4 regions of the Providencia sp. PROV_01 genome follow, and region 2 is predicted to be linked to each of the others. Evidence: predicted binding sites of a transcription regulator. Region 2 holds the regulator's gene; each other region holds the start of a gene.
The links. Region 2 encodes PurR, which represses purine synthesis genes. Its sites were predicted from a motif close to CANGCAAACGTTTGCNTG; they were not measured.
Positions count from the first base shown of each region.

Region 1: serA (phosphoglycerate dehydrogenase) is a predicted target of PurR. The motif match lies at 1,809-1,826, and genes of this name have one in related genera.
Region 3: glyA (serine hydroxymethyltransferase) is a predicted target of PurR. The motif match lies at 2,883-2,900, and genes of this name have one in related genera.
Region 4: gltS (sodium/glutamate symporter) is a predicted target of PurR. The motif match lies at 1,893-1,910, and genes of this name have one in related genera.

Region 1 is NZ_JBRFKD010000002.1:1,765,105-1,771,353, forward strand. It holds gene ACU696_RS08550 (LysR family transcriptional regulator ArgP) at 1-656, opposite strand, end outside; gene rpiA (ribose-5-phosphate isomerase RpiA) at 860-1,522, shown strand; gene serA (phosphoglycerate dehydrogenase) at 1,966-3,216, shown strand; gene ACU696_RS08565 (5-formyltetrahydrofolate cyclo-ligase) at 3,255-3,848, opposite strand; RNA gene ssrS (6S RNA) at 3,968-4,149, opposite strand; gene zapA (cell division protein ZapA) at 4,261-4,590, opposite strand; gene ACU696_RS08580 (YecA/YgfB family protein) at 4,730-5,308, shown strand; gene pepP (Xaa-Pro aminopeptidase) at 5,500-6,249, shown strand, end outside.
Region 2 is NZ_JBRFKD010000002.1:2,943,219-2,949,467, reverse strand. It holds gene punC (purine nucleoside transporter PunC) at 21-1,247, opposite strand; gene punR (DNA-binding transcriptional activator PunR) at 1,370-2,275, shown strand; gene purR (HTH-type transcriptional repressor PurR) at 2,285-3,310, opposite strand; gene sodB (superoxide dismutase [Fe]) at 3,751-4,329, opposite strand; gene ACU696_RS14300 (Grx4 family monothiol glutaredoxin) at 4,809-5,156, shown strand; gene rnt (ribonuclease T) at 5,256-5,900, opposite strand; gene gloA (lactoylglutathione lyase) at 6,028-6,249, opposite strand, start outside.
Region 3 is NZ_JBRFKD010000002.1:1,924,881-1,931,129, reverse strand. It holds gene ACU696_RS09330 (fimbrial biogenesis chaperone) at 1-251, shown strand, start outside; gene ACU696_RS09325 (3-phenylpropionate MFS transporter) at 291-1,442, opposite strand; gene glyA (serine hydroxymethyltransferase) at 1,524-2,777, opposite strand; gene hmpA (NO-inducible flavohemoprotein) at 3,240-4,439, shown strand; gene glnB (nitrogen regulatory protein P-II) at 4,628-4,966, opposite strand; gene ACU696_RS09305 (NAD+ synthase) at 4,979-6,249, opposite strand, start outside.
Region 4 is NZ_JBRFKD010000002.1:645,497-651,745, forward strand. It holds gene ACU696_RS03730 (AsmA family protein) at 1-327, opposite strand, end outside; gene ACU696_RS03735 (uracil-xanthine permease family protein) at 454-1,842, opposite strand; gene gltS (sodium/glutamate symporter) at 2,078-3,292, shown strand; gene recG (ATP-dependent DNA helicase RecG) at 3,390-5,471, opposite strand; gene trmH (tRNA (guanosine(18)-2'-O)-methyltransferase TrmH) at 5,487-6,200, opposite strand; gene spoT (bifunctional GTP diphosphokinase/guanosine-3',5'-bis pyrophosphate 3'-pyrophosphohydrolase) at 6,223-6,249, opposite strand, start outside.

The DNA.
Region 1 (6,249 bases), 1.2 Mb from region 2:
TGGCATGGGACACTACCCGGCGACAAGCCAAAGTTTTGTTGAACAAAGGCTTGGTGCATATCATCTAAATGGTCGAAAGCAACCGCAGGTGCTTTTAATAACGAAGAGCGAGTAACGCCATCGGGAAAATATTTTGCCGCAAAGCCGGGTGATGCGACAAAAATATAGTCCAGTGCGCCAAGTTTATCGACTAAGCAACCAGGTAAGGCTTGAGGTTGAATACTGATAGCGCCTACCACTTCACCGCGTCTTAAACGTTCTTGGGTTCGTGTTTCATCTTCAACCTGAATATTTAACCGAATAGGGCTATTGCCTAATACAGGGTTTAGGGCTGGAAGAAACCAAGTTGCCAAGCTGTCGGCGTTGACGGCAAGTGAAAGTAACAACGGGGTGGAGCCACTATTTTCATCACCTAACCATTGCTCTTCTAATAATTCGACTTGATGAAGCAGTGCTAGTAATTTTTGCCCTTGTTCAGTTGGGTGTGGCGGAACGGTACGCACAAGTAATGGCTGCCCAAACAGATTTTCTAACTGCTTTATGCGTTGTGAAACAGCAGATTGCGTGATGCAGAGCTTTTGAGCTGCGCGCTCAAAGCCGCGTTCACGGATAACGGCATCCAGTGCTTGTAATGCGCGATAGTCAGGGCGCTTCATCAAAAAGATCTCCTTGTTGTTATTCTACCAAGCACTATGCCATATTTTTACACGCAACACTTAAAAATATTATTGTTGTGGCGTAAATCCCAATAACCATGACACAAATACAACGAACAAGGCTGCAACTTATTGGGTGTCCGGTATATACTAGTTATTAATAACCTTAATCACGACTCAATTAAATCTTAAAAGGCATGAGCATGACTCAGGACGAATTAAAAAAAGCGGTAGGTTGGGCAGCACTTGATTACGTAAAACCGGGCACTATCGTTGGTGTTGGAACGGGTTCAACGGCTTCACACTTCATTGATGCATTAGCAACAATGAAAGGTCAAATAGAAGGCGCAGTATCAAGTTCAGAAGCATCAACTCAAAAATTAAAATCATTGGGTATTACGGTATTTGATTGTAATGAAGTAGATTCATTAGATGTTTATGTTGATGGTGCTGATGAGGTTGACCACCACATGAATATGATCAAAGGAGGTGGTGCCGCATTAACACGTGAAAAAATTGTTTCTGCAATTGCAAAAACCTTTGTCTGTATCGTTGACCAATCTAAGCTAGTTGATGTGTTGGGTAAATTCCCACTGCCTGTTGAAGTGATCCCAATGGCACGTAGCTATGTGGCACGTGAATTGGTTAAACTGGGTGGTACACCAGAGTACCGTCAAAATGTAATTACAGATAACGGCAATGTCATTTTAGATGTCCATAATTTAAATATCGTTGACCCTGTGGCACTCGAAAATACCATTAACGGAATTGCGGGTGTCGTGACTGTTGGGTTGTTCGCGAATCGTGGCGCAGACGTCGTTTTGATGGGAACTGCAAACGAAGGCGTTAAAACCATCAAGTTATAATCTCTATCGTATTCAATTATTCTAATAAGCCAGTGGCATTATACTCACTGGCTTTTTTGTTTTACTAATATTTTGCAATTAGTTTATGAGCTGATAAACGCTAAATTAATTAACCAGTTTTATAAATATCATCAATTTGAAATTTATTTTATTTTTTTTATATCGAGCTATTTTGGTGATATATCTCACACAAATAGGCATTGTGCAGGAAAAATCCTTATTTTGTGTTACCGCCCCTGATTTTCTACCATTTAACTTCTTTTTCTTCGCGCTTTTTAGTACCCATTAAGCAAACGGTTGTATTGCTACTGCGCTATTTTTTGCTATGTTGGTATACGCTCATAGCTCAAGGTAGATAGATGTCATCTCTCTTGAGCTATGTTAGGCAAACACATATGTTCATCTGTTATAAATCTTAAGTACGTTCACGATAGGGTAGGGAAATGGTTAAGGTATCTTTGCAAAAAGACAAAATTAAATTTTTACTGCTAGAAGGTGTGCACCAAAGTGCGGTTGATAACTTAAAAGCCGCGGGCTACACCAATATTGAATATCACAAAAGTGCGTTATCCGACGAAGAATTAAAAGAAGCGATTAAAGATGCACGTTTTGTAGGTATCCGTTCCCGTACTCATCTTACTGAAGAAATTTTCGCTGCAGCAGAAAAACTCGTTGCAGTAGGTTGCTTTTGTATCGGCACCAATCAAGTTGATTTAGATGCCGCTGCAAAGCGCGGTATTCCTGTTTTTAACGCACCATTTTCGAATACACGTTCTGTTGCAGAAATGGTATTAGGCCAGTTATTACTTTTACTGCGTCGCATTCCTGAAGCCAATATGCAAGCACACCGCGGTATTTGGGAAAAACAAGCTAAAGGCTGTTTTGAAGCGCGTGGTAAGCGCCTTGGTATTGTTGGATATGGTCACATTGGTACTCAGTTAGGGATCTTAGCTGAAGGTATCGGTATGAATGTTTTCTTTTATGATATTGAAAACAAACTACCTTTAGGTAACGCAACACAAGTTCGTTCTTTAACTGAACTGCTGAATATGAGCGATGTTGTGAGCTTACATGTACCTGAAACACCAAGTACGAAAAATATGTTTGCTAAAGAACAATTTGACCGTATGAAACCCGGCTCTATTTTCATTAACGCATCACGCGGAACGGTGGTTGATATTCCTTCACTGGCTGAAGCGTTAGAAAGCAAGCATTTATCCGGTGCAGCGGTGGATGTCTTCCCAAGCGAGCCTGCTGCAAATAATGACCCTAATGACCCATTTATCTCTGAATTGATTAAGTTCGACAATGTGATTTTAACGCCGCACATTGGGGGGTCTACAGAAGAAGCTCAAGAAAATATTGGACTAGAAGTGGCAAGTAAGTTGGCGAAATACTCAGATAATGGTTCAACCTTATCTGCGGTTAATTTCCCTGAAGTTTCTCTGCCAGTGCATACTGAAGATACAAACCGTTTCTTGCATATTCATGAAAACCGTCCAGGTATTCTGAATAGTATTAACCAAGTATTCACGGAAAATAATATTAACGTTGTCGGCCAGTATTTACGTACATCAGGTAATGTAGGTTATGTGGTTATTGACGTATTAATGCAAACGCCAAACCAAACAGATGAAGCGCTTCAGAAATTAAAAGACTTGCCAGGCACCATTCGTGCGCGTTTATTATTCTAAACTACGCTAAAAATTGAGTGAAATAATGGCGCGGGTATTTATGACCAGCGCCATATTTTTTGCGGCGTAATAATTTCGGGTAAGGGAATATCCCAGTGTGCGATAGGGAGCTTTTCGACTTGCTGGCAATTATGGGCAAGGCCAATTGGATAAAAACCGGTTTGTTGCCAATTTGCTAGAGTTCTATCATAGAACCCACCTCCCATACCTAACCGTTGCCCTTGAGTATCAAATGCCACTAATGGGATAAGCATGATATCCAGTTTTTCGAGTGGTAGCACATCTCTGACATCAAGTGGTGGCTCATCAATATGAAATCGGTTTTTAACAAGTTGGCTATCTGGACGATAGTGAAGAAACAGCAAATGGTGACGACTAAAAGGATGTAAAACAGGAAGGTACACTTGCTTACCTTGAGCCCAAAGTGCATGAATAAGCGGCTTTGTGTTAATTTCCCCATCAAAAGAAAGAAACAGAGCAATATTATTGGCTTGTACAATTTTCGGGTGGTGTAATGCGTTATGCATGACTTGCTCAGCGGCACTTTGTTGTTGTTCAAGGCTTAGTTGGCGGCGTGCCTGACGGATAGTTTGACGTACCAGCTGGCGTTGTGTCGAGAGAGAATCTTGCATGTGATAACCTGTTATAAATACGATAAAAACAGTTAATCCAGTAATTATATTACTTAGAGTATATCGTAAGATGAACGGTTATGTAGAAAACAAATGAAAAATAAGCAGAAACTTAATTGAGGGTCTCCAAGATGCCGTTGTAGGCTGTAACCCTTGAACCCTTGGTTCAAGGTGAACGCAGTTTAGCAACCTTTAGGCTTCCTGAGCGAATCAGGCATGCTCACCAGCGCCATAACCACATTCTATTTAGTTGAAATATCGGCTCAGGGGACTCGCCCACTCACGCGCATCTCAGAGAAATTTGGTTTGAGAACTTATCGTTACTCAGTGATTTCATTGTACGAAACTAGATTTAAAATGCAACCTTAATTTTGTATATTTTTTTCTACTAGTGTCTGATTAATAAGCAGATTTACTCTAGGGGCAATACCTGCCTCTCAGTAATTTTCACCTGATCGTGCAACGCTTGTTCGATTGTGTGCTGCAACATTTTTATTTTCTCTTCCATATTATAAGCATAATCACGCGTTTTTGTCTTTTCTTGTGCTAATTCGTGACAGACGTTCAATGCTACGATAAAAATAAGCTGTTCCATATTGGTGACACCGCTTCTATCTTTCAGATTTTGCAAGCGTTGTTCTAATTCTTTAGCCGACTCAAGAAGGGCTTCTTTTTGTTCTGATGGGCAGTTGACTCGCATTGAGCGCCCGAAAATCTGGATGTCGACAGGTTGTGCGGACATGATACCTCCATACTGAATAATACTCGCCGTAAATACATCATATTTGGCGCAATTAATAGATAAGACAAAAGCATACTGGTCTAGCGGCTATCCTTGATGGTAGCATATCACGAATCATAAGCTAACATGACGAATTCAGATGTCTATACAAAAATCTTTACCAAACTATGAATCACTGGACAAACTCCTGCAACAGCACTCAATCGCACTTACTGCTGCGGAAATCCATGGTCTAATAACCGGGTTGATCTGTGGTGGGGGCCGTGACCATAGCTGGCAAACGTTAGTCCATGACCTTGCTAACGATGGTTTAGCTTTCCCTCAAACTGTTGCACAGCCACTGCGAGAACTTTTTGATACCACATTTGAAGCACTTGATGACAGCGAGTTTGCATTTGCCATGCTATTCCCTGACGAAGACGCTTCTGTTTTTGACCATGCTGATGCACTGGCTGGTTGGGTTAATCACTTTTTATTAGGACTTGGAGTTACACAACCGAAATTGGCTGATAAAAAAGAGATAAGCGAAGTTATCACCGATTTACGCAATATTGGTATGCTTGGTTATGATGAAGACGAAGACCAAGAAGAACTTGAGCAAGCGCTAGAAGAAGTGATTGAGTATGTCAGGGTGGCGGTACAATTATGTTACATTGCATTGATTGAGCCAACTAAAGGCCCAACGGCAGTGGAAAATGATAAGCCCGTTCTTCATTAATTTCTATTAATGTGCGTTTTCAAAGCCACTTAACTTTGTCGATGAATAATTTATTACTGATAAAATTAAGTGCTTGAAAACGGGATGTATCCAGTTTTAAGTCATTTCGCCAGTGTATGTTGTATGTGATTGGTTAAACACAAGCAATATATTCAGCAATCTAATTATTCTGATGATAAGGCAAAAACGGTATGAATAAACAGGAATTTATTTCTCGTCGCAATGCATTATTGGCTCAAATGCAATCAGGCAGTGCAGCAATTATTTTTTCAGCGCCTCCTGCGCAGCGTAATGCGGATTGCGAATACCCGTATCGTCAACACAGTGATTTCCTTTATTTGACGGGGTTTAGTGAGCCTGAAGCTGTATTAGTCCTGATTAAGAGCGATGAAAAACATAGCCATACTGTTCTTTTTAACCGTGTTCGTGATTTAACTGCTGAGATTTGGTTTGGTCGCCGCCTTGGGCAAGATGCTGCTCCTGAGAAGTTAGGTATTGATAAAGCGTTACCTTTCAATGAAATAGAAGAGCAGCTTTATCAATTATTAAATGGCCTCGACGTGGTTTATCATGCTCAGGGTGAGTTTGCCTATGCCGATAAATTGCTATTTGATGCCTTAGATATTTTACGTAAAGGCAGCCGTCGTAACTTACGAGCACCACAAACATTGGTAGATTGGCGGCCGATTGTCCATGAAATGCGCTTATTTAAGTCGGAAGAAGAAATTAACACCCTGCGTATGGCTGGGCGAATTTCTGCTCTAGCACACGTCAGAGCCATGGAAACTTGCCGACCTAATATGTATGAATATCAACTTTGTGGTGAGTTAGAGCACGAATTTACTCGCCATGGTGCACGTTTTCCTTCGTACAACTCTATTGTGGGCAGTGGTGAAAATGCCTGTATTTTGCATTACACCGAAAATGAGAGCCTAATGAAG
Region 2 (6,249 bases):
TTGATTCAGTAAACTACACTTTATGAATTCGCATGGTAATCGACTTGCTTAAGAGTTTGATTGTTTTTGCTGGCACAACGTTGCATAAAATAGCCAATGGCCATTGGAATAATTGTGACTGCCATGACCCCGGTTGTTGCCAACAATGGATCGAAGGTCAAGGCAGAAACAAGTAGGCTTGCTAAAAAACATAGCCCTAATTGTAAGGCATTTTGTAACGCAGCTGCTTTACCACTCGCACTAGGAAATGTATTTAGTGCTTTAGATACTGCAATTGGGTAAGAGGCTCCATTCATTGCTGCCATAAAGCAGAATGGAATCAAGATCATGGTTAATGATGGTGTGGTATAGATAGCCATGATAAATAAAATGGACATGCTTAGCGCGTAACCAAGAAGTAACAATGGAAATATTGTTTCTGCTCGGATTTTTGCTAATAAAATACGGCAGCCATATCCACCAATAATGAAGGCTAGAGTTTGTGGAATATAACTCAAACCAATATCAGCAGGATTGAAGCCCATATTGCGTAAAATAAAGGGAGAACCTGTTAGCCAAGCGAAGAAACCTGCACTACAGGATGCATAAACTAGTACGTTGCCGCTGAAAACAGGGGAACTGAGCAAATTTGAGAAAGAAATCTTAGCTTGTGGTTGGTTGTCATCAGTTATTGTTTTAACTGAAACATTTTTCAAAAAGAGCGTTGGTAATAAAAGTAATATACCCACCGCCATTAGGATCAGGAAAATTGCTTCCCATGTTTGGTGCTCAAGAACCCATGCACCTAATAATGGCGCTAAAGCAGGGGATAGCGCGACTAGCGGCATAATAGAAGCAAAAACTTTTTGGGTATTTGCTTCATCATAGCGGTCGATAACTAGTGCTTGCCACAAAACAGCCGCGGAGCAGACTCCAACCGCCTGTAAAAAACGTAGTGTTAATAGCTGTGTTGCGGTTTCCACCCAATAAATAGCTAAGCTACTTAAAATGAAAATAGTTAAGCCCACAATGAGAACAGGCTTACGGCCAAGTTTGTCTGATAATGGCCCCCATAATAGCTGAGCGAAGGCAAAACCAGCTAAAAAGATACTGAGAGAAGCACTGATCGCGCCTTCGGATGTATGCAGGGTGTCTTGCATAGCACCAAATGCAGGTAAATACATATCAATGGCTAAAAACCCCAGCATGCTAAGTCCTGCAAGGTACACCATAAATCCAGGGGCGTTTTTTTTCACAGTATTCGACATAATTATTACTTATCTGATATTTAAAAAAATGTTAATGATGACGCCATTGTATAGGCTATTTTTTTAGGTTGTGAAACGGTAATATTTGGATCTTGTTATCAAAATTTTTGAAAGGAGAAGTTATGTGGTCTGCGCATGCACTCGAAGTGATTGATGCAGTTGCTCGAACTGGAAGCTTTAGTGGTGCTGCTGAAGAATTGCACCGTGTACCTTCTGCAATCAGCTATACCGTTAAGCAAGTTGAAGAATGGCTTGCGGTTCCTCTGTTTGAGCGTCGACATCGTGATGTTGTGCTAACGGAAGCTGGGGCGATATTTATTAAGGAGAGCCGTTCTGTTATCAAAAAAATGACAGATACTCGTCACCAGTGTCAGCAAGTTGCGAATGGTTGGCGTGGTCAATTTAGTATTGCCGTTGATTGTATTGTCAAACCACAGCGGACAGAACAGCTAATTCTTGATTTTTATCGTCATTTTCCTGATATCGAACTCTTTATTCATCCAGAGGTGTTTAATGGGGTGTGGGATGCACTTGCTGATGGGCGTGTAGATGTTGCGATTGGTGCGACTCGAGCATCTCCAATTGGTGAAAGGTATAGTTTCCGTGATATGGGTTTTATGTCGTGGATGTGTGTTGCAAGCCCAGAGCACCCATTAGCCAGAATAGGTGAAAAACTGACCGATGATCAAATGAGAGAGTACCCTAGTTTGTGCCTTGAAGATACTTCACGTAACCTACCCAAACGTGATACTTGGGCTCTTGATAACCAGCGTCGGCTTGTTGTGCCTTACTGGGAAAATGGCTTAGCTTGTTTAGTTAATGGGTTATGTGTTGGGATGGTACCTGAGCATCGAGCGGCTCCGCTTTGTGAAAACGGCCAATTAGTTGAACTATCATTAGCGCAGCCTTTTCCACCCAGTCCTTGCTGTTTAACTTGGGTGGAAAATAATACATCACCAGCGCTCAGCTGGTTGTTAGATTACCTTGGCGATAACGAAACGCTTAACGCAGAGTGGCTTTCAACCTAGTTATTCGTACTATCGGCGGTAATCGATAAATGGACCATCTGCAACAGAACGACGTTCTACAAGGCGAGGGTGGACTTCGATTGTTTGAGCATCTTCGCGCTTATTGACGATACGATCGAGCAGCATTGTGAAGGCCATTTGCCCTAAACGCTCTTTGGGTTGGTGGATTGTGGTCAATGCCGGTGTAAAATAGCGCGCATTTCGCACATTATCATAGCCAATGATTGAAATATCTTGTGGAACACGTAATCCCATTTCATCAGCGGCACAAATTGCTCCCATTGCCATGATATCACCACCACAAAATACAGCGGTAGGGCGCTGTTTATGGCTTAAAATTTGCGTCATTGCTTTATAGCCAGACTCAGGTTCGAAATCCCCCTGAACTATCCATTCTTCTTTTAGTGTAATTTTGGCCTCTTCCATTGCTTTTTTGAAGCCAGTTAAACGTCCAATACCTGTATTTCTTTCAAGTGAACCAGGGATCACTCCAATATCGCGATGCCCACGGTCAATTAAATAGCGACCTGCTAGGTATCCACCATGGAACGAGTTATCAATAATGCTATCTGTAAAATCGCCACGAGAAGTTCCCCAGTCCATGACTACCATTGGGATATTGCGGTAATCTTCTAGCATACCAATTAAGGTATCAGGGTACTCGGAACACATCACAAGTAAGCCATCAACGCGCTTTTGTGCTAGCATCTGTAAATACGCTTTTTGTTTTCCCAAATTGTTATGAGAATTACAAAGAATCAGCGTATAGCCTTTTTCATAACAGCTATTTTCAACAGATTCGATCACCTCAGCGAAGTAAGGCGCTTCACTGGAAGTTGCTAACAACCCAATCGACTTTGTGTGGTTAACTTTTAAACTACGGGCAACCGCACTTGGCGAATAATTGAGCTCTTTAATTGCAGCCCAAACCGCAGCCTTAGTGTCATCAGCTACAAAGCGCGTTTTATTAATAACATGGGATACGGTTGTGGTAGATACGCCAGCGCGCTTCGCCACATCTTTAATCGTTGCCATGGGGGAAAAAAACTCCTGACCAATAACCGGTCTCTATAAGAATTCTTGTTAAAAAATTACCTGCATATTGATGCATTGATCCTTTGCTGGCAATAATTTAGCGATTTGTTGTCGATTTTGTCTGATCTAGCGCAAAAACGAAAGAAATAATTGATGTTATAACATGTGATATAGACACTAGTTTTACTTTTTTGGATATGTATACTTAATAACCTTTATTATTTCATGGTTATTTATTAATTCAATTACATTAGAATGAGAGGAACTCATGGATACAGATGTTAAATATGGATTGCTTGCTGCGCTGGGCTCATTAGCATTAATTATCTTTCTTGCTGCGCATATTTTCTGATTTTATTTCAGCCTTGAGTAGGGTGAATTTAAAAGGGCGAGTATATCTCGCCCTTGCTGTATCTAAACTTAGCAACAAGCAGAAATTGTTATGCTAAATTTTCTTCCACAAATTTCCAGTTAACCAGTGCCCAGAAGTTTTCTAAATATTTAGGGCGAGCGTTACGGTAATCGATATAGTAAGCGTGCTCCCAAATATCAACAGTTAACACGGGCTTATCATCACCAGAAATAGGTGTTGCAGCGTTAGATGTATTCACTATAGCAAGGCTACCATCTGCTTTTTTCACCAGCCATGTCCAACCTGCACCAAAATTTTTGGTTGCTGCATCAGTAAATTGAGCTTTAAATTCAGCGAAAGAACCGAATGATTTATTGATTGCATCAGCTACTTTACCTGTTGGTTCACCACCTGCATTTGGCGCTAAGCAATTCCAATAGAAAGTGTGATTCCAAACTTGTGCTGCGTTGTTAAAAACTCCGGCTTCAGAAGTTTTGATAATTTCTTCTAAAGATTTTCCTTCAAAGTCAGTGCCTTTGATTAGGTTATTTAAGTTAACAACGTACGTGTTATGGTGCTTACCATAGTGATATTCTAAGGTTTCAGCTGAGATATAAGGTTCTAAAGCATCTTTTGCATACGGTAAAGCGGGTAGTTCAAATGACATTGCGTACTCCTTGATTGCTTTTATATCAAAAAACTTAGGGTGTTTGCTCTTAAAATGAGCGAAATAGTCGGTTACTGCTTATCATTAGAGTTTCGCCTATCGGCGATATGATATTTAATATATTAATGATAACACGTTAAACCTTACAAAGGTAAAGGTAATAACGTTACACAGATGTTAACAAATAAATAGGGGAGTTACACATAGAAATCATATGGATATTGCGAATGGATGACCTGAATATATCAAATATGCATTTTTAACTAGAAATAGCTGCTTGTTTGACTTAGGTAAAGAGAAGATAGAAAAGATGCCTTTTTGCTTTTTGGAATGCTATAGTAATGCCCCTATAAAACTGGCATATTGTATGAAACAATTCAGTTTCTTATTATATCAGTCAATGTATTCTGTTAAGTTGCGGTAGACTCTCAGTTACCGGCTGACTGCAAACCTGCATCTTTGTTTTAAGGAAGTTAAAAATGACAACTATTGAAAGAATTGAGCGCCAAATTAAAGAAAACCCAATTTTATTATATATGAAAGGCTCTCCTAAACTTCCGAGCTGTGGTTTTTCTGCTCAAGCAGTACAAGCTCTGTCTTCTTGTGGTGAGCGTTTTGCTTATGTTGATATCTTACAAAACCCAGATATTCGCGCTGAATTGCCAAAATACGCAAACTGGCCGACTTTTCCACAATTATGGGTGGATGGTGAGCTGGTCGGTGGCTGTGATATCATCATGGAAATGTTCCAGCGTGGTGAGCTCCAGTCTCTAATCAAAGAAACTGCGGATAAATATCGTCCAGCAGATGAAGCTAGCGCAGACTAAATTAAGCCACAAATAAAAGACGTAAAAACCGTATTTGACGAAGGCATTTTTGCTTTACATCAAATACGGTTTTTTCTGTCATGGTGATTTACTAAAAGATTATTGACTGTCTTCAATAATTGGCCAACCACCCAATTTTTTCCACTTATTAACGATTTCACAAAATAGCAAAGCCGTGCGATTCGTATCATACAGTGCGCCATGAGCTTGTTTACCATCGAATGGGATACCCGCAGAAACACAAGCTTTTGCCAGAATTGTTTGACCAAATACAAGGCCACTCAGTGCTGCAGTATCGAAGGTCGCAAATGGATGGAAAGGATTACGTTTTAAACCTGCTCGCTCGGCCGCATTCATGACAAAGCTGTGATCAAAATTAGCATTATGAGCGACAATAATTGCGCGATTACAATCTGTGTTTTTCATTCCTTTGCGAATGACTTTAAATATCGCATGAAGGGCGTCATATTCGCTAACAGCACCGCGTAGAGGGTTTGTTGGATCAATTCCGGTGAAGGCAAGAGCGGACGGTTCAAGATTCGCCCCTTCAAAAGGTTCTACATGAAAATGCAATGTTTCATCCATGGAGAGCCAGCCGTCTTTATCCATTTTTAAGGTGATGGCAGCAATTTCTAACAGGCCGTCAGTTTTTGCATTAAACCCACCAGTTTCAACATCAATAACGACAGGATAGTATCCCCTAAAGCGGTTCACTAGGGCGTTTGGATTGTTTTTTTCAGACATTAGGACTTTCGATTTTAGTTTTCTAGTTGGATGACATTATGTCAAAACCAGTAAAAATTTGCAGGTAAACGGTGATAGAAGTTTAGGTGCTAAGTTAGGTACCTAAACTTCTAAATCATATCGCGAATTAATGGCCTAAGCCTTTACTTGCGCTTTTATTTTCGATCAGTTCAATTTTATAACCATCAGGATCTTCCACAAATGCAATCACAGTGGTTCCGCCCTTAACAGGGCCCGCTTCACGTGTGACGTTTCCACCTGCGTTACGGATATCATCGCACGTTTTTGCAACATCATCGACGCCTAGAGCGATATGACCATATGCATTACCCATATCGTATTGGTCAAC
Region 3 (6,249 bases), 1.0 Mb from region 2:
TAATCAATAACATTAAATTCCATTTAGCTAAAGATGGCATTATCGTCAACAACCCAACCCCTTATTTTTTAAGTATTGCCAATATCTATCTAGCTAATAATGAAAGCCGTTCTATTACAAAAAGTTCGATGGTTGCGCCATTTTCATCACAAATCTTCCCTTCAACCGCCGTCATTAATCACGGAGAAAATATAACAATGATTTATATTGACGATACAGGGAAACAAATTCAGTACCAAACCAAGCTATAAAAATAGGTTTAGCCCCTTTTATAGCTTGGTTGATAAATACTAGGATTGAGCTACAACTTTAGGGCGGATAAACACGGCAGGAATAGCAAGAAGCGCCATTAAATAGAAAACTATACCATGATGAGCAGGCACTCGCTCATAAATATACCCCACAATAATAGTCAGGACGGCTAACCCACCACCGGTTGCGAGGGCAGAGTAAACACCTTGTAATGGGATAATTTCATTTTCTTTTCTTGCGCTGATAAAGCGCATTGCCGCTAGATGACAAATCGTAAAAGTCCCACTGTGAAGAATTTGCACTACAATTAACACAGGTAATGCAGTAAACGCCCCCATCAGCCCCCAGCGGATAATTCCACAAAATGCGGATAACAGCAGTAAATTACGCGCACTCCAACGCCGGAACAAACGGTGACTTAACATAAATACAATGACTTCAGCAACCACCCCCAGCGACCATAAATTACCGATCACTAAATCTGAATAACCCGCCTCTTTCCAAAATAGGGAAGCAAAACCATAATAAGCTGCATGGGCCCCTTGTAATAAGGTCACACAAATTAAAAACCTAACGACGTTTTTATCAGCAATCAACTGTTTAAAAGTGACTTTATTGCCACCTTCAATTTTCGCCGCTCCCATTGGCATAATTGCCGGTTTCATCATTGCGCCTAGTAATAATGCTAAACAGCTTACTATCAACGCTACCATGATGGCTTTATTACCCCAAACACCTGCTAAATACCCCATCAATGAGGAGCCAATAATAAAAGCTATCGACCCCCAGACGCGAATTTTGCCATAGTCAAAGGTAAATTGTTTTTGCCATGTTCCTGCCAGTGAATCTCCTAACGGAACCATTGGCGCAAAAAATAAGTTAAAGCCTATCATTACAAATAGCAGCCATGCCCAATGAGAACCCAAAGCAAAACCAACAGAGAAAATGAGTGAAAGCCCTGCAAGTAAACGTAGTGCCGTAATCAGTTTCGAGGGCTCTTTAACTAAAGGAGTAATGAACATCGCGCCAAGGAAACGGGCTGCTAACCCTACCCCTAACAAAACACCAATCATTTCTGCATCAATTCCCTCACCTTGTAGCCAAACTGACCAAAATGGTAAGAAAATACTGTAGGCAAAAAAGTAGGTAAAATAATCAATGGCTAGCCAACGCGTTGATGGAATGACCATCATCCCTCCGTTTTTTCAATGCAAAAAACCCGCTCATACATGCATGTAGAAGCGGGTTTTAATCACGAATTGTCGTTTAAATTATGCGTAAACTGGGTATTTCTTGCAAATTGCTAATACTTTTTGTTTTACGCTCTCAATGGTCGCTTCGTCATTGAGGTTGTCTAGGATATCACACATCCAGCCCGCTAGCTCACTCGCTTCTGCTTCTTTAAAGCCGCGGCGTGTAATTGCAGGAGAACCGATACGTACACCAGACGTTACGAATGGGCTCTTAGGATCGTTAGGTACACTGTTTTTGTTAACTGTGATATTCGCACGGCCCAGTGCAGCATCTGCATCTTTACCTGTGATATCTTTGTCTACTAAATCCACTAAGAACAAATGGTTTTCCGTTCCACCAGATACGACTTTATAGCCACGTTTTTGGAAAACGTCGACCATTGCTTTGGCATTTTTAGCCACTTGTTGTTGGTAAACTTTGAATTCTGGTTCCATCGCTTCTTTCAATGCAACCGCTTTACCTGCAATCACATGCATTAAAGGGCCACCTTGAGAACCTGGGAATACGGCTGAGTTGATTTTTTTGTATAACTCTTCGTCACCACCTTTAGCTAAAATTAATCCACCACGTGGGCCTGCTAAAGTTTTATGTGTTGTTGTCGTCACAACATGTGCGTGAGGCACTGGGTTTGGATAAACACCAGCAGCAATCAAACCTGCTACGTGAGCCATATCCACGAACAAATAAGCACCAATGCCATCTGCGATTTCACGCATTTTTGCCCAATCAACCACACCTGAATACGCAGAAAAACCACCGATAATCATTTTTGGTTTATGTTTTTCAGCTTGCGCTTTGATATCATCGTAGTCAATTTTACCGCTTTCATCGATGCCATAAGGCACGATGTTGTACAGTTTACCTGAGAAGTTAACTGGTGAGCCGTGAGTTAAGTGACCACCATGTGCCAGATTCATCCCCAGAACAGTATCACCTGGCTGTAATAACGCCATGTAAACAGCAGCGTTAGCTTGTGAACCTGAGTGTGGTTGCACGTTCGCATAGTCAGCACCAAATAGTTCTTTCGCACGGTCAATCGCTAATTGTTCTACCACATCAACATACTCACAACCGCCATAGTAGCGTTTGCCTGGGTAGCCTTCTGCATATTTATTGGTTAGCTGAGAACCTTGAGCCTGCATGACTCGTGGACTGGTATAGTTTTCAGAAGCAATTAATTCAATGTGTTCTTCTTGACGTTGTACTTCTTGCTCCATTGCTTCCCATAATTTTGGATCGTAGTCAGCAATATTCATTTCACGCTTTAACATTCGCTTCTCCTGCCTCAGCAATTCAATAGGTTGAAAATCGATTCATCGCAATGACACACAGTGTAAACTCTTTTTCTCTCTTGAGATAGCCCTAAAGAAAAAATATACGCAAACGATTGCATTAATTTTTTTCACTTCATTTGCTTCTGAAGGCTCCACTATAAAATAGCTTAAATTTTAATTTTTAACGTAGAAACATCCAGATTTGCTAGCCCCTTCTCATTGTGTGCTTAATTCCGACATATTTTCCCAGTTTGAGTCTTTACATAAAACCTTAAATATTATAAGTTGTATTTAAAATACATGTTTATAAATAAACTTTATGTCTCTCAAAAAAGAGTGATTTATTGGGATGAAATATACTTATCCCAATGATGCAAAAGGATATGTTTGTACAAAACTAAAAACTGACGCCTTACGATCACTACGATGAGAACATGAAAATAATTCAGGAGCACCTGTATGCTAGATAGCCAAACCATCGCCATTGTTAAATCCACCATTCCTGCCATTGCTGAAACAGGGCCAAAACTAACCGCACATTTTTATGATCGGATGTTTAAACAACACCCTGAACTAAAAGATATTTTTAACATGACTCACCAAATGAATGGCGACCAACGTGAAGCTCTATTCAACGCTATTTGTGCTTATGCGGTAAATATTGAAACCCCTGAAGCACTGATTTCAGCGGTTGAAAAAATTGCCCAAAAACACGTTAGTTTAAATATCAAACCTGAGCATTACCCTATTGTTGGGGAAAATTTACTGGCGGCTATCGATGAACTACTTAGCCCAGGCCAAGAAGTACTTGATGCTTGGGGAAGAGCTTACGGGGTCTTAGCTGATATCTTTATTGGTCGTGAAGCAGTAATTTACCAAGAGAATGCAGATAAAATTGGGGGCTGGGAAGGTTTACGTGAATTTAAATTGAAACAAAAACAGCCCCAAAGTGATGTGATCACCAGTTTTGAATTCGTACCTGTCGATGGGAAACCTGTCGCGGATTACCGCCCAGGCCAATATATCACTATTTATGTCAACAACCAGGGATTTGAAAACCAAGAAATCCGCCAATACTCACTGACGACTGCGCCTAATGGCCGTAGCTACCGTATTGCAGTAAAACGTGAAGAACAAGGCTCAGTTTCTAATTTCTTACATCAACAATTAAATGAAGGTGACCATGTACTACTCGCCCCACCCTGTGGTGATTTCTTCATTGATGTTGATGGCCAGACACCTGTTACCTTGATCTCTGCAGGCGTTGGTTTAACCCCAATGCTGAGTATGTTAAATCATCTAACAGAACAAGGTCACAATGCTCAAGTTAATTGGTTCCATGCCGCTGAAAATGGTGCTGTTCATGCCTTTAGGCACGAAATTCAACAACTATTAGCAAAACAACAAACCAGCCAATCTGCGATTTGGTTTAATCAACCAAGAGAGGAAGATCGTCTCGGGTTTGATTACCAATATGAAGGTTTAATGAATTTAGAATTGGTACGTGAATGGATTGAGCAACCGAACATGCAATTCTATTTCTGTGGCCCTGTTGGTTTTATGCAGCACGTAGGCAAACAGCTAATTGCAATGGGTGTCGATGCCGATGCTATTCACTATGAATGTTTTGGACCACATAAAGTATTACCCCTCAATTAATGGATAAAAAATGCTCTTCTGTTTAGAAGAGCATTCTCTGAAACATATTAACTGAAGAAAATGGTTTAAATGGTTAAGTGTTTGCCATTTTTCTAAATTTAGCGGTAACGGACTCGCATAATAAATACGCAATTCTAATCCCATTCCTGTGTATTTTCCGTTACCGCTTTTTCACATAACGTAATTTATTAAATCGCTTCTTCATCTTGCTCACCAGTCCGAATACGGATCACTCGAGCTACATCATAAACAAAGATCTTCCCATCGCCAATTTTGCCCGTTTGGGCCGTTTGCATAATGGTTTCGACACAGTTTTCAACAATGTCATCAGGGACAACAATTTCAATTTTAACCTTAGGTAAAAAATCAACCATATACTCTGCACCACGGTAAAGCTCAGTATGCCCTTTTTGACGTCCAAAGCCTTTCACTTCAGTTACCGTCATTCCGGTAATACCCACTTCAGCCAATGCTTCACGAACATCATCAAGTTTGAATGGCTTTATAATTGCATCAATTTTTTTCATAAATAATTCCTGTTATGACCAGTTTTTACGGCCAAAACCTGAGGTGATCGGATAGCGGCGATCTTTACCGAAATTACGCATCGTAATACGTGGCCCAACAGGAGCCTGACGGCGTTTATATTCATTAATATCAACAAGACGTACAACTTTTCGTACCACGTCTTTATCAAAACCAAGTTTGATTAAATCATTAACTGACAAGTCTTTTTCCACGTAGCCTTCCAATAATGTATCTAACACATCATAAGGCGGCAAGCTGTCTTGATCTAATTGCCCTGGAGCAAGTTCTGCTGACGGTGGCCTATCAATCACACGTTGAGGAATTGCTGGAGATAATGTATTACGATATTTAGCTAACTCAAAAACAAGGGTTTTAGGCACATCTTTTAACACATCAAAACCACCTGCCATATCGCCATATAATGTTGAATAACCAACAGCAGATTCACTTTTATTACTGGTAGTCAACACTAAGCGACGACGTTTATTTGACATTGCCATTAAAATAACCGCTCGGCAACGTGCTTGTAAATTTTCCTCAGTGGTATCAACCGCGGTTCCTTCAAACATCGGCGTTAACTGAGCCATAAAGGCATCAAACATCGGTTCGATGGATACGATATCGAATTCAACCCCAAGCAAATCAGCTTGCTCTTTAGCGTCGTGAATACTCATTTCAGAAGTATAGCGGAATGGCATCATGACAGCTTGCACATGCTCTTTCCCTATAGCATCAACCGCAATAGCCACCGTTAGCCCTGAGTCAATACCGCCTGATAGCCCTAAAATTGCACCATTAAAACCATTTTTATTTATGTAGTCACGAGTTGACATAACTAAAGCTTGGTATACCTGAGCAACTGGGTCATTCTCAATAAATACGCTACCTTCGCTCACCAATGCAAGTTCATCAAATTGAACTGTGATAACTTGCTCTTTAAATTCTGCCAATTTAAAGATTTGTTTACCTTTATTTGCAATGACTTTTGAGCCACCATCAAACACCAATTCATCTTGCCCACCCACTTGGTTGAGATACACAATTGGCATATGAGTGCGTTTGCAATGTTCGACTAATAAGTCGGTTCGAATATGTTCTTTATGAATATCATAAGGAGATGCATTGATGGTTAATAATATTTCAGCACCCGCCCCTTTGACTGCATCTACTGGCTCGTCATACCAAATATCTTCACAAATTAATAAACCGAGCTGATAACCTTTAAATTCAACAACACAGGATTTTTCATCTGCAGTGAAATAACGGGGTTCATCAAACACAC
Region 4 (6,249 bases), 2.3 Mb from region 2:
CGATAATGTTCCTTGAGTGATAACTAAACGTTTGATAGCCGTACCGCTAAATAGGTTTCGCCAATTAATATCAATTACGACTTGTCGTGAATCTAAAGAGAGATCGCTGTTTTTAGACGTTAATTTAACATCTTGGAAAATGAATTCACCGGGGTTAGAAAACTCATGTCCCATAATTCCTACATCAATATCGTAGTCGGTAAATTTACTTAAAAATTGACTGGAGTAGGATGCACCCCAACGGGTTTGTAGCCCGATATAAGTAAAAATAAACAATAGCAGCAGTAACAAAAGTGCATAGGTAGTAAATTTGATTAACCATTTCACAGTTTACTGCTCCTTTGGTTTGTGGACGAATAGACACAAAAAGAAACCGTCTAATATAGCGACAATTTAAGGATAGCATACAGAAAAACCGCCAGAATGTTCAACACTGGCGGCTAGAATGAAAGATTATTTTTCGAGAGGGAAGACTAAATTCAGAACAATTGCAGTTAAACCACCCGCAGCAATCCCCGAAGAAAATAATGTTTTTAGCCAGTCAGGTGCGAATTGTAAAATCAAAGGTTGTTGTGAAACGCCCATACCCACTGCGAGAGAAAGGGCGATAATCATAATTGCACGGCGATTGAGTGGCTCGCGAGAGACTATCCTTACACCTGAAGCGGCGATGGTACCAAACATCACAATGGTTGCTCCGCCCAGCACAGGTTCGGGAATTTGCTGCACGAAGCCTGCAACGGCAGGGAACAACCCTAATAACACCAACATTAAAGCGACAATGTAGCCGACATAGCGGCTTGCCACCCCAGTTAATTGGATAACACCGTTGTTCTGCCCAAAGCAAGAGTTAGGGAAAGTATTAAATACCGCAGAAACCATTGAATTCAAACCATTGGCGAGTACGCCACCTTTAATTCGTTTCATGTATAAAGGGCCACGAACAGGTTGTTCTGATACGTCAGAAGTGGCGGTAATATCACCTATCGTTTCTAAGGAAGTCACCATAAAAATAAGAATTAATGGGATCAACAGGTTCCAGTCGAATGATAAGCCATAATAAAAAGGCTCAGGGACAGTAATAATTGGCTGATTGGCTTCCACGGGTTGCGCATTTGGCAACATATCCATCCACCAAGCGGCAAGGTAGCCAACCGCCATCGCGATGACGAGAGAAGCAACGCGCAAGTAAGGATTTTTCTGGCGATTCAAGAGGATAATAACGGCTAATACAATCCCCGCTAAAATCAAGTAATCAGGGGAACCAAAAGTATTGTCACTAATAGCACCATAGCCACCACCAATGGACGTTAATCCCACTTGAATTAAGGACAATCCAATAATCATCACGACCACGCCAGAGACCAATGGTGTGATAACGCGACGTGCTAAATGTAAGAAGCGTGAAAGAATGACTTCAGTGAGTGCGGCGACGAGTAAAGTACCAAACAAAGCTGCCATCATGGATGGGATATCAGCACCACCTTGCTTGAGTGCAACACCTCCCATAATTAAAGGTGCAACAAAGTTAAAACTGGTTCCTTGAATCGAAAGCAGGCCTGAGCCAATAGGGCCCCACGCGCGAATTTGAATTAAAGAGGCAATACCGGAGGCAAATAAAGACATACTGATGATGCGCTGAGTGTCGTGGGCTGGTAGCCCCAAAGCTTGGCAAATCAGCATTGCAGGGGTAATAACTGCGACAAACATCGCAAGAAGGTGTTGCCCGGCAGCAAACAAGGCTTGCGGCAGCGGTGGGCGGTCTTCTAATTTGTAGATGAGTTCGCTTTGCGTTTGTGTGGTCGCTTCAGTAGTTTGTTTTTCAGACGTCGCAGTATTCATTGCCTTCATTTCTCGCCAACAAAAAACGCATTGTAATGCGAGGAATTTAAAAAGCAATCGTTTGCGCGTAAAAAATATTGATCAATGTTAAATAAGGCTGTCACATTTTTATATCTTTTAACTTGTATTTATAACAGTTTTTTTTTCTAATCCTATAACCTGCTTTTGGCGTTTTAAGGAAGAAATTAACGTCTTACTAGTTTTTGATAATTTTAACAACAGACGAGGTACGTGAATGTATCATCTCGATGTCTACGGTACACTGGTAGCAGCTACCTTAGTATTATTGCTTGGGCGTAAACTGGTCAAATCAGTCCCTTTTCTTGAAAAATATACAATCCCTGAACCCGTTGCGGGTGGGTTGTTAGTTGCTTTTAGTCTTTTATTGCTTAAACAATTATTTGACTGGAGCCTTTCTTTTGACTTATCACTGCAAGAACCTATGATGCTGGCATTTTTTGCCACAATTGGTCTTAATGCCAACCTTGCAAGCTTGAAGGCTGGCGGTAAGGCATTGTTTATCTTCATTTTTGTAGTTGTCGGTTTATTACTTGTCCAAAATACAGTAGGGATTGCTCTTGCTGAATTATTGGGATTAGACCCTCTCATGGGGCTGTTAGCTGGCTCAATTACCTTATCCGGTGGTCATGGAACTGGTGCGGCATGGGGGAAAATTTTCACTGAAAATTATGGTTTCCAAAGTGCAACAGAAGTTGCAATGGCTTGTGCTACATTTGGGTTAGTTCTTGGTGGTTTAATCGGTGGACCTGTTGCACGTTTTCTAACGCGTAATATCCCAACGCCTGGAACGGCTGAAGATGATAAAGACGTTCCAACTGCATTTGAAAAGCCACAATCCGGCCGCATGATCACTTCAATGGTTTTAATTGAAACTATTGCATTGATCGCTATTTGCCTATTGGTGGGGAGCTTTATTGCAGGTCAGCTCGCTGACACGGTGTTCGCGTTACCTAAATTTGTGTGTGTATTATTTGTTGGGGTGATTTTAAGTAACAGCCTTTCTATCCTTGGCTTCTATCGCGTGTTTGACCGCGCAGTTTCTGTTATGGGGAACGTCAGCCTATCGTTATTCTTAGCGATGGCTTTGATGAGCTTGAAGTTATGGGAATTGGCGTCATTAGCAATTCCAATGATTGTCATTCTTGCAGTACAAGCCTGTGTGATGGCGGGATACGCTATTTTTGTCACTTTCCGTGTGATGGGCAAGAACTATGATGCTGCTATTTTAGCCGCTGGTCACTGTGGCTTTGGTCTTGGGGCTACACCAACAGCAATTGCGAATATGCAAGCAGTAACGGATAGGTTGGGTCCATCCCATCTTGCGTTCCTTGTGGTACCAATGGTTGGGGCTTTCTTTATTGATATTGTTAATGCGATAGTCATTAAATTGTATTTAATGTTGCCAATATTCCCAACGATTGCTGGGTAGTTTTTATTTAATAATAAATCAAGTAAAGCAGGTATTGCCGTGAAAATATTCACGGCAATTTTCATTTTAAGGAACGGATAAAAAGAAGATATAAGATTTAAGCGTGACTGTATTGTTCTCGCTCAGGTAACCAACGCTCAATAAGCTGTTGCGCATTCTCGGGGTAATTTTGTTGAATATGGCGTGCAAGGCGTTGCACTTCTGGCAACATATATTGGTCACGTAATAAATCAGCAACTTTAAATTCTGCATTTCCTGTTTGCCTAGTACCCAATAATTCCCCAGGCCCACGAATTTCGAGATCTTTTTGTGCGATAACAAAGCCGTCATTGCTGTCTCGCAACACTTGTAGTCTTTGTTTCGCGGTATGGGTTAGCGGGGTTTTGTACAGTAATACGCAGTGAGATGCGATAGCTCCTCGGCCGACTCGCCCTCTTAGTTGGTGCAACTGAGCTAAGCCAAGGCGCTCAGGGTTATCTATAATCATTAAACTTGCATTAGGGACATCAACGCCGACTTCAATGACCGTTGTAGCGACAAGCAGCTGAATTTCATTTCTTTTAAAGGCTGCCATAATACTTTGTTTTTCAGCAGGTTTCATCCGACCATGAACTAACCCTACTTTCAATTCAGGTAATGCCAGTGTGAGCTCTTCGCAGGTCACTTGAGCCGCTTGTGCTTCTAATAATTCCGAGTCTTCAATGAGCGTACAGACCCAATAGGCTTGGCGGCCTTCTTCAATACAGGCTTGACGAACGCGTTCAATAATATCGTTACGGCGAGTGTCTGGTATGGCGACAGTGGTGACAGGCGTTCGACCTGGAGGAAGTTCATCGATAACGGAGGTATCTAGGTCTGCATAAGCTGTCATCGCCAATGTACGTGGGATTGGCGTAGCGGTCATGATCAATTGATGAGGGTGATACCCTTGTTGTTCACCTTTTTCACGCAGAGCGAGCCTCTGATGAACGCCAAAGCGATGTTGCTCATCAATTATAACAAGCCCCAGAGCTTTAAAGCTCACTTGCTCTTGGAAAATAGCGTGTGTTCCCACTATCATCGCAACTTCTCCATTTGCGATAGCATCTTGCTGTGCCTGACGTGCCTTACCCTTTTGTTTACCTGCGAGCCAACCGACTTTAATGTCTAAAGGTTCTAACCATTGTTTGAACGTATTGGCATGTTGCTCTGCAAGAATTTCGGTAGGAGCCATCAAAGCCACTTGTTTGCCATTCTCGATGGCACAAACGGCTGCTAAGGCTGCAACGAGAGTTTTCCCTGATCCCACATCCCCTTGAATCAAGCGCATCATAGGGGCGTCTTTAGCGAGGTCTGCTTCAATTTCGCCAACAACACGGTTTTGTGCATTTGTTGGTGAAAACGGTAATTGCGCGAGTAACTGAGATTTTAACTGACCACTTGTCACTAAAGGTTCAGCATATAGGCGTTCGTTGCCTGCACGGATGGCTAGCATGCTGAGATGGTGAGCGAGTAGCTCTTCGAGGATTAACCGTTTTTGAGCTGGGTGGTGTCCTTTTTCAAGTTCACTCAAAGCAACATTCGGGGGAGGGTTGTGTAATAAGCGAATGGCATCTGGTAAGCTTATCATGCCCCGGCTAAGTTCTTCCGGTAATAACTCCTTTATGTTCCCACTATCGAGTAATCCCAGCGCTTGCTCCATGACTTTACGTAAAGTCACTTGGCGAACACCTTCAGTGGTTGGATAAACGGGTGTTAAGTTCTCTTGCAAGCTGATATTGCTAGTATCTTGCGAAACTTTATATTCAGGGTGAATGATTTCTGGCCCTGTATTTCCTCTGCGAACCTCCCCATAGGCAGTGACCTGTTTTCCTTCCGCTAAGTTATTTTTCATTGCCGCTGAAAAATTAAAAAAACGTAAAGTGAGGTTGCCTGTGCCATCGGAAATTAAGCAGGTCATCATTCTTTTGCGGCCAAATACGACTTTAGTTTGCAGTATTTCACCAGTAATCGTTGCAGTCGTGCCGGGTAGGAGATCTTTTATTTGATATAGACGGGTGTGGTCTTCATAGCGCAAAGGAAAATGGAGAAGAAGGTCTTGAACGGTGTTCAAACCGATTTTACGCATTTTTTCTGACTGGCTTGCTCCAATTCCGTGCAATGAAGTCAGTGAAATGGTATCAAGTAGCCCATTATTCATATTATTTCCTTTTATTTAACCAAACTGCTGTCTTTTCATTTTTTCGGTTAATTGCATTTGCGCCCACCACGTGTCATCAGCTTCAATTTGCCCTTGGTTATTGATAAATGGGCGAGGAAGTCCCTTACGTTTAGCAACTTCAGCCAGTACAGGATAACCGCCTTCAAATAACCAGGTTTGTTGCTCATCAGGTGAGAGTAGACAATGTTCACGCTCGTACATACCCGCTTGCTGCCGTTGCCTTTGGGCTTCATATAAAATCAACGCAGAAGCGACGGAAACATTCAAAGATTGCACCATGCCAGCCATTGGAATGATAATGTGTTTATCAGCCAATGCGAGGGCTTGTTGTGAAATCCCGGTTTTCTCTTGTCCCATCATAATACAAGTTGGCAAAGTATAATCAATTTCACGAAAATCAACGGCATGTTCCGACAAGTTAGTTGCCAAAACCTGCATGTTTTGTGATTTTATTTGGGAAATTGCTTCTTCGGTGGATGTGTGTGAAATAATTTTAACCCAGCTATTACTCCCTGCAGCAGAAGAAACGGACAGTTTGACTTGTTGGTCAGGCCAAATAGCATGAATTTGATGGATCCCTACGGCATCGGCACTGCGTACAATGGCAGAAACATTATGCGGTTTATGAATTTCTTCGAGGCAGAGAGTTAGGTCGGGCTGCCGCATCGCCATCATTTGGCAAATGCGGCGATAGCGGCGTTCATTCATAGTTATTAATTAGGTATGGTCGTTAATTACGGTTTCGGCTAACACGTAG